3 regions of the Algoriphagus aquatilis genome follow, and region 1 is predicted to be linked to each of the others. Evidence: riboswitches for the same ligand, from Rfam matches in the RefSeq annotation. Region 1 holds a riboswitch; each other region holds the start of a gene.
The links. A riboswitch is a leader RNA that binds a small molecule or an ion and turns the genes downstream of it on or off. The one in region 1 is predicted to bind S-adenosylmethionine.

Region 1 (7,617 bases):
GAAGCTCCGGAAAGATCCAATTGGGTATTCAACAGGGAATGAGAAAAGGAAATCAAAAGCGCCTCACTGTCTGTAGGAAGAATTTCCACGATTCGTAAGCTGGCAGCATCGGTTACCAAATGGCTGCAAGAAAAGGAGAGCGTACTCTGATCTCTTAAAGTGAGGGTTAGTTCTTTTTTACTTGATGTAGACATAGTGGGATTGGTTTTAAATGAATTTTGATTCAATGTTAAGTTAGTTTGACAACTCAATTATTGCACTGACCAATTCGGAGATGATGTTCTTTTTGCTCACGCCATATCCAAATCCTGAGCTTCCTTGCCGCCGGAACTTCACGACAATGGCACCATCCCTCAGATCTATGATTTCACCTGAAAAATTCATCAGGCCACCGGTGGCGGGGTTATAAGAATATTCAAAAGTCAGCGCATATACCGTGGGCAAGGTGATACTTTCCTGGGTGTCCACGGTGACTTTTTGATCACTTTTCACCTCCAAATTCTGACCTGTGGAATTGATGCTGGCAGATGATTTACTCTCGGCTGAAATCGTTCTTTCCGCTGCTGTTGGAGAGATTACTTTTAGGTTTATTTCAGAAAACATCAGCTCGCTTTCAATTTCTGAGCGGATCATCAGCGGGTCATTATCTGCCAAGATGGTAATCGATGAGCTTGGTACAAATTCATCCAAAACGACTACATCGATTTTTCCGCTCTTTGATTTTTTCTGGGAGTAGACATTGGCTTGGAAAACCAAGGTAAAGAGGACGATTAAAGAGATTGCTTTTTTCATTTTTTTGAAGTTTTAATTGTGAGTAATTGGTTTTAAAGTATTGATAGAGAATAGTTTGAGATTTATTTCCACAAGGGATTTTAAACAGGGAAGCACTGGATTGAAGAGGATCAATTCAGAATTCCAGATTTTATCCGGTCTATCAAGAAAAAGTAAGAGGGTATGCAGGGGAGGTTTTTCAACTGTTTTGGCTTGCACTGCCCCCATCGTTTTACCACCGTGGCGTTTGACTCGGTTGGTACCAGGTGTCCTGGTTCTTGATGGATGTGATATTCTGGAAGTCTTTTACTCCCTAATTAATTTATTTTCTATGGATTGGGTCTTCATCCCATTCATGATGGGAATTGTCGAATGCTTTAATTCGGGCAAAAACCTTGGGAGAATTTGCTGATGGCCATTCTTGAAGTTTCCTTTTTAAATCATCCGATAGCTCAGATTCTAATGGCTTATAATTTTTGAGATATGGATAGTTAAATTTCCCAGGTAATTGGTTTTGAATCGTTTCCTGGCCCTTTGTTCGTGATTTCTCAATTTTCGTATTTGAGGGTTTTGAAACTTTGCTTGATTTTGAAAAGCCCTTTATTCGCTGAATGGGAATGCCAAGCGCCAAATCTATTTGAGTGGGTTTAATGGAAAGAATGCTTACCCTATGAAATAGACGGATTGCAATTCTGACTGATTCTTTATCCTTGCATCGCTTATAAAGCTCCAATCCAAGAAAGTCATAGTCTAGCCCAAAAGAATCTCCAGGACCGTTTTTTATTTGGTAGATGATAAAATTTAAGGTTTTTGCCAGCTTTACTTTATCAGGAACATTTCCTCTCGATTCAAAGTAAGCCAAGATTGTAAGCTCAACCTTTTTCGAACTAGTTGAGGATTTAGGCAGGATTTTGGGATTCATTCTCCCAAGAATCGAAGAGGATTTAACAAAATCCTGAATGAAATTGGTTGATTTCATGATAACATAGTTTTTGGTTAGGACTAGTTACCATCAAGATGTTGGGGGGATTTGCAGGTAAACATTTTTGGTCTGCAATGACCCTCATCGTTTTACCACCGTGGTGTTTGACTCGGTTGGTACCAGCTGTACTGGTTCTTGATGATGATGCAAACATGAATTTATGGCATGTTAAAGCAAACTGAAATGATGATGATTGACCAATAAAGAAGAAGGACGGTTAAAATTTGATTTAACTACTAAAGCAATGCATGAATTTAATCCGGATTTTATCTTGACTTCAGCTAATTAAGAGTATTAAAAAGCAGAATAATTCTCTTTCATAAATTTGAATCTTATTTTTCTCCCACTATCAAGTCTCAATGGGTCATGAAGAGAACTTCGATTTGCAAAGCATCAAATCGAGGGGGGCTCTAATTTTACGAAAACGGGATTAGTGTCTACCTTTACCCTATGAGAATCACTTACCCCAGAAATCAGTTTTTATCCCAACTTTTTCCCGCGATTGACATCACTAATGATGAACAGCTGATTCACGCATTCCGGAAGTACTTGACGTTGGGTGAATATTCACCAAAGGTAGAGCTGACCGATTCTGAAGTGGTTATTGAAGTCCCCTCTGATCTTTTGTTAGGTAACTCCAATAAGTACAATCGTGCTACTGATCTTTGCAATAAGGGGAAATTCGCCGAAGCCAAACCGATTTTGGTATCACTGATTGAGGAGTTTCCATTGATGAGTGAGTACCACCGAACCCTTGCACAAGTCTATGAAGAGGAAGGAGACCATGAACAAGCTATCGATATTCTGATCGAGGCTTTGAGATGCGACCCTAAAAATCATTGGGCATTGATCCTAATGGGCAACATCTATTCACGTTATAAAAACGATACGGACACTGCGATGACCTTCTTTGACCAGGTGATCCATGCAGATCCAACCAATTACATTGCATTAAATAATATCGGTGGAGCATTGCTTCAGACGGGGAAGATAGATTTGGGGGAGAAGTATTTATTGAAAGCATATCAAATCAAGCCCAACTATCCTAATATTACCTATGCGCTTGGAATCGTTGCTGAAATGAAAGGTGATAATCAAAAGGCATTTGACTATTCGTTTCAAACGCTCAAATGTTCGGAGTCGGGAAATAATCCGGTCTATCAAAACGCCTTAAGAACAGCCTTGGAAGCCGCTAAGAAAATCTCGGATTCGAATTCAGGTAAAGAAGAACTGATTGACTTTATTCAGGAATTGGAGGAGAAGACGGGAAAAGAAATCCGCATGGAAGAGGATGAGACCATTCCAACGGTTGCCAAAGTTGAAATTGCCGAAAACCACAAGCGGGATTACCACCTGATCAAGTACAAGAAGTCTTCAGCTGTAGACCATTTGATCCTTCATGAATTGATTCATATTCTATTTTATCACGAAGCCCGTCAAATCAATGAGAACAAGCTTTTTACCTCCAAAAATGGAAAGCTTGCGGAATTCAAGAAGGAATACACGAAGGAGATCAATGGTTTGATCAAGAAGGGATATTCTGGGGAAACTATCAGTAAGCTGTTTGAGCAGCTGTTTCATGGGATACTTCAGCAGGTATTCAATGCTCCGATAGATTTGTTTATCGAGGATCTCATTTTCCATAGATTCCCAACCTTACGGCCACAACAGTTCTTGTCTTTGTACAAAATGGGAATTGAAGCTTATGAAGCGGTTTCCAATCCTAAGGCAGTGGATCTTATTCCGAGTGAAATCGTTTCCCAATCGAAGGTTTACAATGTCCTTGGGGCTAAGCATACCGATGACCTAATGGGGACGAGGTTGGAGGAAAAGTATAAAGTTTCCTTCAAGGAAAAGGAGTTGGTCAATTCATTTTGGGAGGAGTTTTTGGAATACCGACAAGACAGGCAAGCAGGTGAAGAATATGAGTTAGTTCAACATTGGGGTGAAGACTTAGGCTTAGCATCCATGTTTGAATTGGTAGAAGAAACCGTAACACCTAAAAAATCCGCTGCATCCATAAATCCTGAAGACTTAATCTCTTCCATAGAAAATGATCCAGGCTCTCTAGCAGACTATTCTGCTCAAGAGGAAAAAGAAATGAATGCTTTTAAAGCAGCACATTCAAATAAGGATTTGAATTTGGCTGTGAGCTACCATATGCTGAATGCCTTGGAGTATTTCAATGATCTGAGTAAAGTCAAGGTAAAGGAAATTGCTTTTGAAATAGCACTTCTCGCCCAAACAGGAATAGATCCAAAAAAGCAGGGTTATCGCTTGAACAAAATACCCAACAAGAAATTCTCAGGTTATAATCTGCTTGCCTATTACTATGTGAGTTGGGCTATCGCTGTACCCGAGATGCTTTCCGAGCTGCAAATGCCATTCGAAAAGGAATACGAGTTGGCTAAATCTATTTTCAATTTGGGCAAATAGATTTTTTCAAATACCCGGATAGAAGAATCAGCCAAGAAAATCCATAGTAGTATTTTCTATCCAAAACAAGTGAAGCCAGAGGGAAGATCAATGTGGCGCTTTAATGATGTATCTAACCAAACTCGACTTCAAGGACAGTCCCTTCTCAGTAAAAGAAACAAAAGACTTTGAGTAGAACTGATTGGACCGGTTAGACTGAAGGTACCCTTTGTTCTCCAACGACTTTAAAAAGCCATAAGTAGTGGCTGGCTTTGCTTGATTGTTATTGCATACCTCTTGCTTTGATACCACTTGGTGTTGCTCCAGCAACCTTGAAGTAAGTATAAAAACGAATTTCTCTCCTGGTGTCAATTCTTCATTGCATTCGGTTAAGAAATATCGGATACCTGCTTCAATGTGCTGGAGATTTATTTTCATAATTGATATAATATAGATTTAGTGATTTGGTGGAGGGGTTAGGTCATAAATATATGCACTTCGATTTTTCAATTGTATATGGGTGATCTTGATCCATTTTCAAATCCATCTCTCAAAGCTTTGATTTCTTTCTTTTGAACACTCTCGTCATCTATGGTGCTGAAGTTGTTCAAGTAGTTTTCAATTAATTTGTCAAGAATTCTTGCGTCAAGCCTTCCTGCTGCAACAAGTCCTCCCGCTATTCTACCAACTTTTAGTCTTTGGGAGTGAAATTCTCCGGGTTGGGAGGATTCAAGTTTATTGATTACCCAATCCTCCAAACCTGATCCGTTATTTCTTTTTATTTTGAAGATTGGTGGAGGGATTTTTATACGAGGTTTCTTCTTTAGAAAGGTTTTAGCCTGATGGTTAAAATGGGCTTCATTGTCATAAGAATACCCCCTGAGTGATGCAATATTTTTGGGTTTCTTATCCAGTTTTATCCCCCAATTTCTAAAGAAGATTTCTTCTAGTGCGTCAAAATAGAATTTGTGCCCTTCAGGGTCAGCTGGAATTGGAATCAGTCCCCAATACCCGGTACCTGAAACTGATTTTCCTAGATAGGCTATTTCGGGCAGTTTCATCAATTCTATTTTCAAATCATACCAATTAATAATGTGGAGGTTATCCTGTCTATCCAAATCGATCTGAATAAAACCAGAGTGTTTGATTAAACCAGATTCGCAGCGTTTTGAAAATTTTCCGCTTGGAGTAATTGCGGGAAGAGTTCCTTTTAACTCATCCCGCTTTGATTTGCATTCTGTGTTGCGGATTTCTTCAACTTTTGCTCTGAATTTTTCAGAGGTTAACCAGGTAATCAAATTCACAGGTCGTGCATTTTTTGTTTCCCAATAGTTGGCAAAGCAACTCACCTCAACGTCTAAAACAGATTTATTCATGGTTTCCAGTTTCTTTATCCTAAGGCAGGGAAACTTGGAAACCTAGGTTTCAATCAAGTTTCCTGGGTTTCCAATGGAAACCTACCAGCCACTTTCTCTTCCTTTCTTTAATAACTTTGATACGGACCCTTTCCCTAAATATCCGATTATGGGGGCTATTTCTTCTTGAGATTTTCCTTCGACCCTTAGTTTTTTTGCTATAAGGAATTTTGCTTTTAAATCCTCTTCATTGCCTTTTTTCACTAAATCCGAAAATGGGATTCTTGTACCAGTGGGTTTGAACCGAAATGAAGATTGATCAAATTCAAGCTCTATGCTTTCAGACTTTAAATGATTAGGCAGATAATTTCCTTTGACTATGCAGAAATGTCTTAGATTTGGATTTGCCCGATCTTTTCTCAATTCTATGACAAGTCGCATTTTTGCTTCAAAACCTTGTCCACTTAGAAGGTTGTTTTTACTTGGTTCCAGATCTTCTGTCCGCTTTCCTGTATGATGTAGGTAGACAAATAGGCATTGATGTTTATTGGCTAGTCTTTGAAAATCATTCAAGTAGTTTCGAATTCTATGAGTGTCCTTCAGTTCTTGACCAAATGCATCGGAAAAGCAGTCTATGATGACCATATCAACGGGGTATGTAGAGATTTCCTTTTTCAAATTTTCAAGTAGGTTTTCATCATCAAAGAGAAAAACTAGATTCTCCATTTTTTCTGGAGGAATCCCAACCGCTTGTTTTTTGATCAAGGATGATATACTAAGCTCATCGTCTTCAGTAGATACTATAATCACTCTATGGTGAATTGCCGAGATGTCAAAACCTATAAATTGCCTATTTCCGGAAATTACATCCAGAGCAAGTTGTCTGAGCAAAGTACTTTTTCCAGTATCAGAAGATCCTGCCAGAGCAATTAGTCCTATTTTTTGGATAATTGGATGAATCAAGCATGGGAGTTCTATTATGTCATTTTCAAACAATTCCCGAGCGGTTTTAAACCTTGAAATCGAAGAATTATTTGTTGATATAGTTTGATTGTTAAGGCTTGAGTTTTCTGGGATTTTAACCTGAATTTGTGTACTTTCAGGATCTGTTATTGATTGGATACCTTTAGCGGCTGGGGAGTTAGTTGGACATGAACCGACTGAATCCCAATGTTTTTCTGGGGTCATCGTGATCAATATTTAACGGTTCTGACTTGGTGTAATGATTTTTCGATTTCGCTCTCTTTATAGAGGACACGACCACCTATGATGTAGGATTGGATCATTCCCCGCTTTGTCCAATCATTTAATGTGACTAGAGAAATTTTCAGTTTGTCGGCAGTTTCTTTTCTGGAAAGAAGAGTTTCGCCTTGGCCAGATTTTAAAACAACTGGAGAGCTATTCTTTACAGCCTCTTCAACTGTTTTCTGGATAATCTCAATTAGTTCTTCTTGACTAGTTAAAATTAATTTGTTCATTTCTTTTGAATTTGATACGATTCAAAAGTATAAAGCCAAAAAGTTACTGATCGCTGATATTAGACTTTGGTATAAAGTGTATAATCTTTGAAAGTAATTTCTCCGAATTCTGATTTCGCCTTCTTAACTGCACCCGTAGAAATTTTCAAGTTAAAATCGTCTTGAGCGATTTTTTCGATCTGTTTTTCAGAGAACTTCATTTTAAAAAAATAAATCCCAATAAACTTGATGGTATTCGCAAGGTGAATTTTCCCCATATCTCCCTTACCAATCCAGCATTTCAAGTCTTCTGTTAGTAGACTTTGCTTGTATAGGAATTTTTTCATTTTAACATATTCCGTTAATCCTCCAAAGTCTTTTTGGAAAAGCTCCTTAAGGGAAAGAATTTTCACTGAGCTATATGTTGATTTTTCTTTGGGGATTTTCAGTTTAGGGACTTTATTGGATGTTAAAGCATTTTTAGGGGTTTTATCTAAAGAAATTTCACTTGATGTTTGAGGGCCAATTATTCCAAGTTTGGAATTTTGCTTTGAAATATATTCTATTAAAAAATCTTCTGGGATTTCCGGCCGTGGTAATATCAAATATGTCTCTACCTCTTTGCCTAAAAAAATTA
Region 2 (3,716 bases), on a different contig from region 1:
AATAAGAATCTTGAAAAGTCCCAAGTTCCGATTTTGGCTTTGACAGCAGCATCCTACAATGAAGTAAAAGATGAATTGAATGAGGCAGGATTTGATGATTTTGTACCCAAGCCATTTTCTCCTGAAGTGTTGTATGAGAAAATAAGTAAGGTTTTGAATTCAAAAGATCAGGGTTGAATTTTGGTTTAGCATTAATTTTGTCAAGTAGGAAATGGCCAAATCTAGCCGACCATTTTAAACCAAGTCAATGAATTACCTTAAGCGTATCATTCCTGTTTTTTTGACATTAGCTCTTGCTTATTCTGTTCAAGCTCAAAAACTGATGGAAAAAAGATCCTCGTTTTATGGCTTCACGGGCAGTTCAGGTGCTAAAATCAGACAGTTCAATGAGCTTCTTTCGGATCGAGGACTCTCACCGCTTCGAAATAGATACCGTACCTATGGTTTGGGTTATCAGACTCGAGTTAATGATTTTGTGGTTGGCTTTGAACTGACTCAGCATCAAAGCAAAACCAGTGAATTTGACCAGTTTGATATCAAGTATCGGACCTCCAGAGCTTTGTTGAATGTGGGCTATTCATTGACAGAAGAAGGAAAATTCCAGTTGATTCATTACATGTCCCTAGGAATGGGTTATATGAATTTTCAGATGCTGCCTTCTGAACAAGAATCTGATCTCAATTCTTTTTTACAAAGTCCGCAAAGAGGTTTTATTCTCCGAAAAAATGACATCCAGAAGGGAACAAACGGATTTGGGGATTTTTTGACAGAAATTGGTTTTCAAGCTAGCTATGATTTTGATCTGCCCGGTCGGAAAGAATCATTGGAAATCCTAGCCAAAGTTGGGTATTCCTTCAGTCCCTTTGAGGGAAGTTGGTCCATGAATGGTCTGGCATTTGACAATGCTCAAGCGGGTGCTTTTGTGAGAGTAGGAGCTGGAATTTCATTGCCCGATCGCAATTTTTTCTATAAAGACGCTACAATCGGAATTTCTTTGATCAGGGGTATTCATTTTTCTTCACCGGATAAATTCAATGCTGTATTGGAAGAAAATGGTTATCAGCCGCTACAAGGAAAACCTAGTAACTGGGGATTGCGGATACTTGGCGAAACGGATGGAATGCTCTATGGTGTGGATGTCTTCAATCTTGCGATGGATGGTCGGGCCAGCAATTCTCAAACCCACAGCTTAAACAGTCTTCGAGTTTATGGTAACGGGGGTTATAAATTCTTTCAGTATAAAAACTTTGCAATCGGTGCTATGGCTGGATTGGGATTTGGTAATCTCAGATATACGCTTTCAGCAAATGAAAAACCCGATTTCCCTGAGCTAGTCGAACAACGGTATTTTGATGGGTATCTTAAAACTGCAGGACTGATGGCTAAACCCGAAATTCTTTTTGAATATGGCATACCTATGACGGAAAGAAAGTTTTTTGATTTGGTGATCACGGCTTCGGGAGGGTATGAGGCAGGATTTCCTGGGTATAAATTGGGGGGATTACCGATGACTGATTACATGTCCGCGCCCTTTTTAACCTTTGGAATAGGCTTAAGGCCATAAGGCTGAAAAGCTTTTGTTTTTTCAAAAAAACCAGTCAAGAATTTTCATTTTGTCCCCTAAATCTCCTGTTTATTGAAGATTAGATATTACTTTTGCTTCGGCTTATCGAGAAAGACCGAGGGAAGGGCCCTGCGACGTCTTAGCAACCTGTCTACAAGGTGCTAACTCCCGTTCCGGAAATGCCGGAAATAGATGAGCGGAAGAAAGAATAGTTAGTTATTTTCTCCGTGTTTTGCTCGATTGCCTTTTTGAATTGACTTATTACAAGATGCAAAACCGAACGGAATCCCTCCTTCAATCCATTCAAAACCGAATTTTGATCCTAGATGGGGCCATGGGCACCATGATTCAGCGTTACAAACTCTCTGAGGAAGATTTCAGAACATCTGAGTTGAAGGATCATCCCAAATCGCTAAAAGGAAACAACGATTTACTGTCTTTGAGTAGGCCTGACATCATTAAGGCTATCCATAAGGAATATTTGGAGGCAGGGGCTGACATCATCGAAACCAATACTTTTTCAGGAACCACCATTGCTCAGGAAGATTATGGATTGTCTCATTTGGCTTATCAGATCAATTTTCAGTCAGCCAAATTGGCAAGAGAGGTAGCTGATGAGTTTACAGCAAACGATCCCTCCAAACCACGTTTTGTAGCAGGCGCAGTGGGCCCGACCAATCGTACTGCCTCGATTTCCCCGGATGTCAATGATCCCGGTTATCGAGCGATTACTTTTGACCAATTGGCAGAGGCCTATGCTGAGCAAGTGAGAGGCTTGTTGGATGGGGGGTCAGATATCATCTTAATTGAGACCATCTTCGATACGCTGAATGCCAAAGCTGCATTGTATGCAGTGCAGGAAGTATATGAAGAAAGAGGAATTCCCTTAGATCCCAAAGAAGGCGGAGTGCCGATCATGATCTCGGGCACTATTACCGATGCTTCGGGTAGAACGCTCTCCGGTCAGACTACTGAAGCATTTTTGATTTCCGTTTCTCACGTTCCTTTGCTCTCAGTGGGCTTGAATTGTGCTTTGGGAGCAAAAGAGCTCAGACCTTACTTAAAGGTTCTTTCTCAAAAAGCACCATTCTATGTGTCGGCCTATCCCAATGCGGGACTTCCCAATGAGTTTGGTGCTTACGATCAGGGGGCAAATGAGATGGCGGACCAGGTGCGAGACTTTTTGAGGGAAGGCATGCTAAATATTCTAGGCGGATGCTGTGGTACAACCCCTGAGCATATTAAAGCCTTGGCAAAAATGGCGGCGGAATTTCAGCCACGAAAAATTGAAGAAGAACTAGAAGAGGAGGGAAGCAATGCCTAAGCAGGACTATTTGAAACTCTCAGGCTTGGAGCCTTTGGTTTTCACCCCGACAATCAATTTTGTCAACATCGGCGAGCGAACCAATATCACCGGTTCGAAGAAATTTGCCAGACTTATCCTCAGCGGAAACTATGATGAAGCGCTGGAAATTGCCTTGGATCAGGTGAGAGGCGGTGCTCAGGTGCTCGATGTCTGCATGGATGAGGGGATGCTGGACGGTGAGTTTGCGATGGTCAGATTCCTTAATTTGATTGCTTCCGAACCAGAGATCAGTCGTATTCCCATCATGATCGATAGCTCCAAGTGGAGCATCATCTTGGCAGGTTTGAAGTGTGTTCAGGGAAAAGGGATTGTGAATTCTATCTCCCTGAAAAATGGGGAAGAAGAATTTATACAGCAGGCGAAAACGATCAAGAAGTTTGGGGCTGCCGTGGTCGTGATGGCTTTTGACGAAAAGGGTCAAGCTGATACTTACGAGCGAAGAAAAGAAATCTGCGAGCGCAGCTACCGCATCTTGGTCGATCGGATCAAATTCAATCCTCAGGACATCATTTTTGATCCGAATATTTTCCCTGTAGCTACGGGTATGGAAGAGCATCGCAGAAATGCGCTTGACTTTTTCCTTGCTACCAAATGGATTAAGGAAAACCTCCCGGGAGCTAAAGTCAGTGGTGGGGTAAGTAACGTATCCTTCTCCTTCCGTGGAAATGACCGAGTAAGGGAAGCCATGCATGCTGCTTTTCTTTATCATGCGATTCATCATGGGATGGACATGGGTATCGTCAATCCAACTATGTTGGAAGTCTATGCGGATATCCAAAAGGATCT
Region 3 (3,716 bases), on a different contig from region 1:
CAAAAACCTCATCAAAACTTGATTTATTTCAAACAGGAAAAGCCTGATTCCTTCCTCCCTTTTGTCTTGAAAGAGCAATTGGAAGATCATTGGCTGACGTTAACCAAGGGGGACCTGGACAAGGATGGAGATGAGGATTTGATTGTGGGGACATTTGCTTTCGACCAGCTCTATCAGGCACCTACCAAACAATGGAGACCCTTTGTAGTTTTGAGGAATCAATTGAAATAAAATTCTGTAATTATCTATTTCATCCAAATTAATAATTTAATATTCGGAATATTTGGCTCTATTTTTTCATTTTTCATTGAAAATCAGTAGCTTCTTTTATCTCTAAGGGGAAAAACTATGGTAAAAAGTTTTCAAGGGGTAAAAGTGGTGGAGCCTAAGACCCCGGCTCAGCCTATTTTGGTGAGAGACCACATGACATCGAAGTTGGTGACTTTTGGGCCTGATGATACGATCGATCAGGTGATGGAAGCCTTGACCAAGCGGAAAATTTCCGGTGCACCTGTCGTGGACGAAGGTGGAGCATTGATTGGGATTATCTCTGAGGTGGATTGCCTTAGGGAGATTATCAAAGGAAAATATACCAATACCGTCCGTTTTCCCGCTAAAGTGCATGAGTTAATGACTCGGGATGTGATGACGTTGTCTCCGGATATGACACTTTTTGATGCTGCTCAAAAGTTTTTGGAGTATCAGATCCGAAGATTTCCTGTATTGAAAAATGGGCAACTGGTCGGGCAGATCAGTCTCAGTGATGTAATTCGGGCCTTTCCCTCTCTCAAACATACCACCTGGTAAAACCAAAAACGCCCCGAAATTTCGGGGCGTTTTTGGTTCGAGCTTATTTTGATTTTTCGATGGCTCTTTCGACATCCTTTAAGATGTCTTCGTAATGCTCCAATCCTACAGAAAGCCGTACCAGTCCGTCGCTGATTCCCACTTGTGCACGTTCTTCAGGAGAAAGTTTGCTATGAGTAGTCGATGCAGGATGCGTAATGATGCTGCGGCTGTCTCCTAAATTTGGAGTGATGGAAATCATTTGTAGCTGATCGATGAAGCGCTGTGCGCGGGCCAAACCACCTTTCAGTGTTAGGGTAATTATCCCGCCTCCAGCTTTCATTTGTTTCAAAGCCAGGTCGTGCTGTGGATGAGACTTGAGAAATGGATAGCGAACTGCATCTAGTTCAGGATTTCCTTCAAAATATTGGGCGATTTTTAGGGCATTTTCGCAGTGTCTGTCCATCCTTACCGCTAGCGTTTCCATGCTCTTGGATAAAATCCAGGCATTAAATGGTGAGATCGATGGTCCAGTATGGCGGGTGAAAAACTGCACCTCTTTGATCAGATCTTTTTTCCCCAAAATCAGGCCGCCCAAAACTCTGCCTTGTCCATCGATATACTTGGTGGCACTGTGGGTGACGATGTGTGCCCCCCATTTAGCAGGTTGCTGCAGGTAAGGCGTGGCAAAGCAATTGTCTACCACGAGGATCAGGTTGTGTGCCGCCGCAAACTTTCCTGCCCATTCCAAATCGATAATTTCCAGGCCCGGATTGGAAGGGGTTTCCAAAAATAGCATTTTGGTGTTAGGCTGCACCAGCTTGTCCCAATTTTGGCAATCCGAAATGTCTCCATAAGTAGAAGTAATACCCCACTTTGGAAATACTCGGGTTAGCAATTGATGAGTCGATCCAAAAAGTGATCGGGAAGCCAAAATGTGATCTCCTTGCTGTAGGAGTGAAGCAATGCTTCCAAACATGGCAGCCATTCCTGAAGCTGTCGCGATTCCGTCTTCGGTACCTTCCGCGCGGCAGACCTTTTCGATCAAATCGGAAGAATTTGGATTGGAATAGCGGGAGTAGATATTGCCTTGAATCTCGTCTGCAAACATCGCCCGTGCTTCCTCGGCGGATTCAAAGGTAAAGCTGGAAGTGATGAAAATGGGTGAGGAGTGTTCTTTGAGATCGGATCGGCGCTGGATGCGGATGGCATCGGTTTCGAAATGAGACATGGGTTTGGTCGGTTTGAATGCTATTGGGTACTTGGAAACTGAAAAAGAATTTCCCCAAAGAAGAAAACCGAACCAGAAAGTGGGGTAGAGTTGAATCTCGCCAATTTATAGTTCCCGCTTTGGGTAGGACTTGGCACCTTTCTCCTTGGCAGGGATGGTTGCCAGAGGGTCATCGAGCCTAGTCTCTCGCCTCTTCTTTATAAATCAGTTGCCTGAAGTGTCACAAAGAAAGAGGGAGAATTGGTCAAATCCAAATCTCCCTTCATTTCAGTCGTTGTATTGTGTCATGGTTTGTGCGATTCCCGCTGTGCAAAAGCCATAAACCATGTCTATGGCTTTATCCATCATGGAAGGCAGTTCGTCAAATTCCTGCTGAGTGAATCTCCCCAAAACATATTCTACTTGCCGTCCTTTTGGGAAATTGTCACCAATTCCCATCCGAAGTCTGGGGTAGTCTTGTCCACCGCACAGTTCTTCGATATTCTTTAATCCGTTGTGCCCCGCAGCACTTCCTTTGGCCCTCATTCGAAGCTTGGCAAAAGGAATGGCCATGTCATCCACCAAGACAAGTAAGTTTTCTTTTGGGATAGCGAGTTCCTTCATCCAGTAGTTGACAGCCTTTCCGCTCAGGTTCATGTAGGTGGTTGGCTTGATCAAATGCAGGGATCGGCCTTTATGTTTGATTTCGGATTTAAAAGCCAAGCGCTCGCTTTTCCAGGTCACACCTTCCTTATCAGCCAAGCGGTCTAGTGTCAAAAAGCCGATGTTGTGGCGGGTGAGTTCGTACTCCGGACCTATATTTCCCAATCCTACAATAAGGTATTTCATGCTGAAGCTATAAGGGTTGATTAGACCTGTCAGGTTTCAAAAACCTGACAGGTCTGGATTCGATCTAGTGTTAAACAAAAAATCCTGCTCATTGCTGGGCAGGATTTGTTGATTTCGGAGTCAGGATTATTCTCCTTTCTTGCCTCTGAGCGCTCTTGGAATACCAATAGTCACGATAGACACATTTGGAGAAGTAAGGATTTCATATCCTTCAGCCTTCAATTCACCTACCTTGAAAGATTTTCCAAGATCAAGGTTGGAAATATCAGCCACGATGAAGTCAGGAAGGTTTTTAGCCAAACCTTTTACTTTCAATCTTCTGGTCTTAAATTCCATTTTACCACCTTTTGCCATACCTGGAGAGCTACCTTCGATTTTCACAGGAATTTCGAATTTGATTGCTTTGTCTTCCGTGTAAGCCATGAAATCTGCGTGAAGCAAGGTTTCACTTACTGGGTGGAATTGTGCTTCCTTCAATACGGCTTTGATGATTCTGCCTTCGATGTTCAACTCAACCAAGTGAACATCTGGGGTATAGATCAAGTCGCGGAAAAGGATCGCTGGGGAATAGAAATGAACTTGCTCAGGGATACCTGGACCATAAACTACACAGGGTACATTACCGGAATCTCTGATTTCGTTCAAAGCGGCACTGTCGAGATTTGCTCTTTTAAACCCTATAATCTCTAGTGTTCTCATATGTATTTGTATTTAAAATTGGTTCTTAAATAAATAATGAACTGATCGATGTGTGTCCTGTGACGGCGTGTATGGCTTTGCCAAACAACTCAGCAACGGTCAGTACTCTAATTTTCGAAGATTGCTGCTTGAGAGAAAGTGTGTCGGTCACGACAAGTTCTTCCAAAACAGA

Region 2: another riboswitch for S-adenosylmethionine. It lies ahead of ACFPIK_RS02195 (homocysteine S-methyltransferase family protein); the one in region 1 lies ahead of ACFPIK_RS08860 (hypothetical protein).
Region 3: another riboswitch for S-adenosylmethionine. It lies ahead of ACFPIK_RS10130 (trans-sulfuration enzyme family protein); the one in region 1 lies ahead of ACFPIK_RS08860 (hypothetical protein).

Annotation. Positions count from the first base shown of each region.
Region 1 covers NZ_JBHSKS010000005.1:142,078-149,694, reverse strand. The annotation lists gene ACFPIK_RS08870 (hypothetical protein) at 1-194, opposite strand, end outside; gene ACFPIK_RS08865 (hypothetical protein) at 235-792, opposite strand; SAM-I-IV-variant riboswitch at 966-1,061, opposite strand; gene ACFPIK_RS08860 (hypothetical protein) at 1,094-1,750, opposite strand; SAM-I-IV-variant riboswitch at 1,804-1,900, opposite strand; gene ACFPIK_RS08855 (tetratricopeptide repeat protein) at 2,204-4,189, shown strand; gene ACFPIK_RS08850 (BT4734/BF3469 family protein) at 4,675-5,544, opposite strand; gene ACFPIK_RS08845 (AAA family ATPase) at 5,626-6,711, opposite strand; gene ACFPIK_RS08840 (helix-turn-helix domain-containing protein) at 6,717-7,001, opposite strand; gene ACFPIK_RS08835 (hypothetical protein) at 7,061-7,617, opposite strand, start outside.
Region 2 covers NZ_JBHSKS010000001.1:522,471-526,186, forward strand. The annotation lists gene ACFPIK_RS02185 (PAS domain S-box protein) at 1-177, shown strand, start outside; gene ACFPIK_RS02190 (hypothetical protein) at 248-1,564, shown strand; SAM riboswitch class I at 1,664-1,763, shown strand; gene ACFPIK_RS02195 (homocysteine S-methyltransferase family protein) at 1,833-2,888, shown strand; gene metH (methionine synthase) at 2,881-3,716, shown strand, end outside.
Region 3 covers NZ_JBHSKS010000006.1:214,217-217,932, forward strand. The annotation lists gene ACFPIK_RS10120 (FG-GAP repeat domain-containing protein) at 1-231, shown strand, start outside; gene ACFPIK_RS10125 (CBS domain-containing protein) at 349-807, shown strand; gene ACFPIK_RS10130 (trans-sulfuration enzyme family protein) at 851-2,017, opposite strand; SAM riboswitch class I at 2,120-2,223, opposite strand; gene pth (aminoacyl-tRNA hydrolase) at 2,285-2,845, opposite strand; gene ACFPIK_RS10140 (50S ribosomal protein L25/general stress protein Ctc) at 2,972-3,544, opposite strand; gene ACFPIK_RS10145 (ribose-phosphate pyrophosphokinase) at 3,570-3,716, opposite strand, start outside.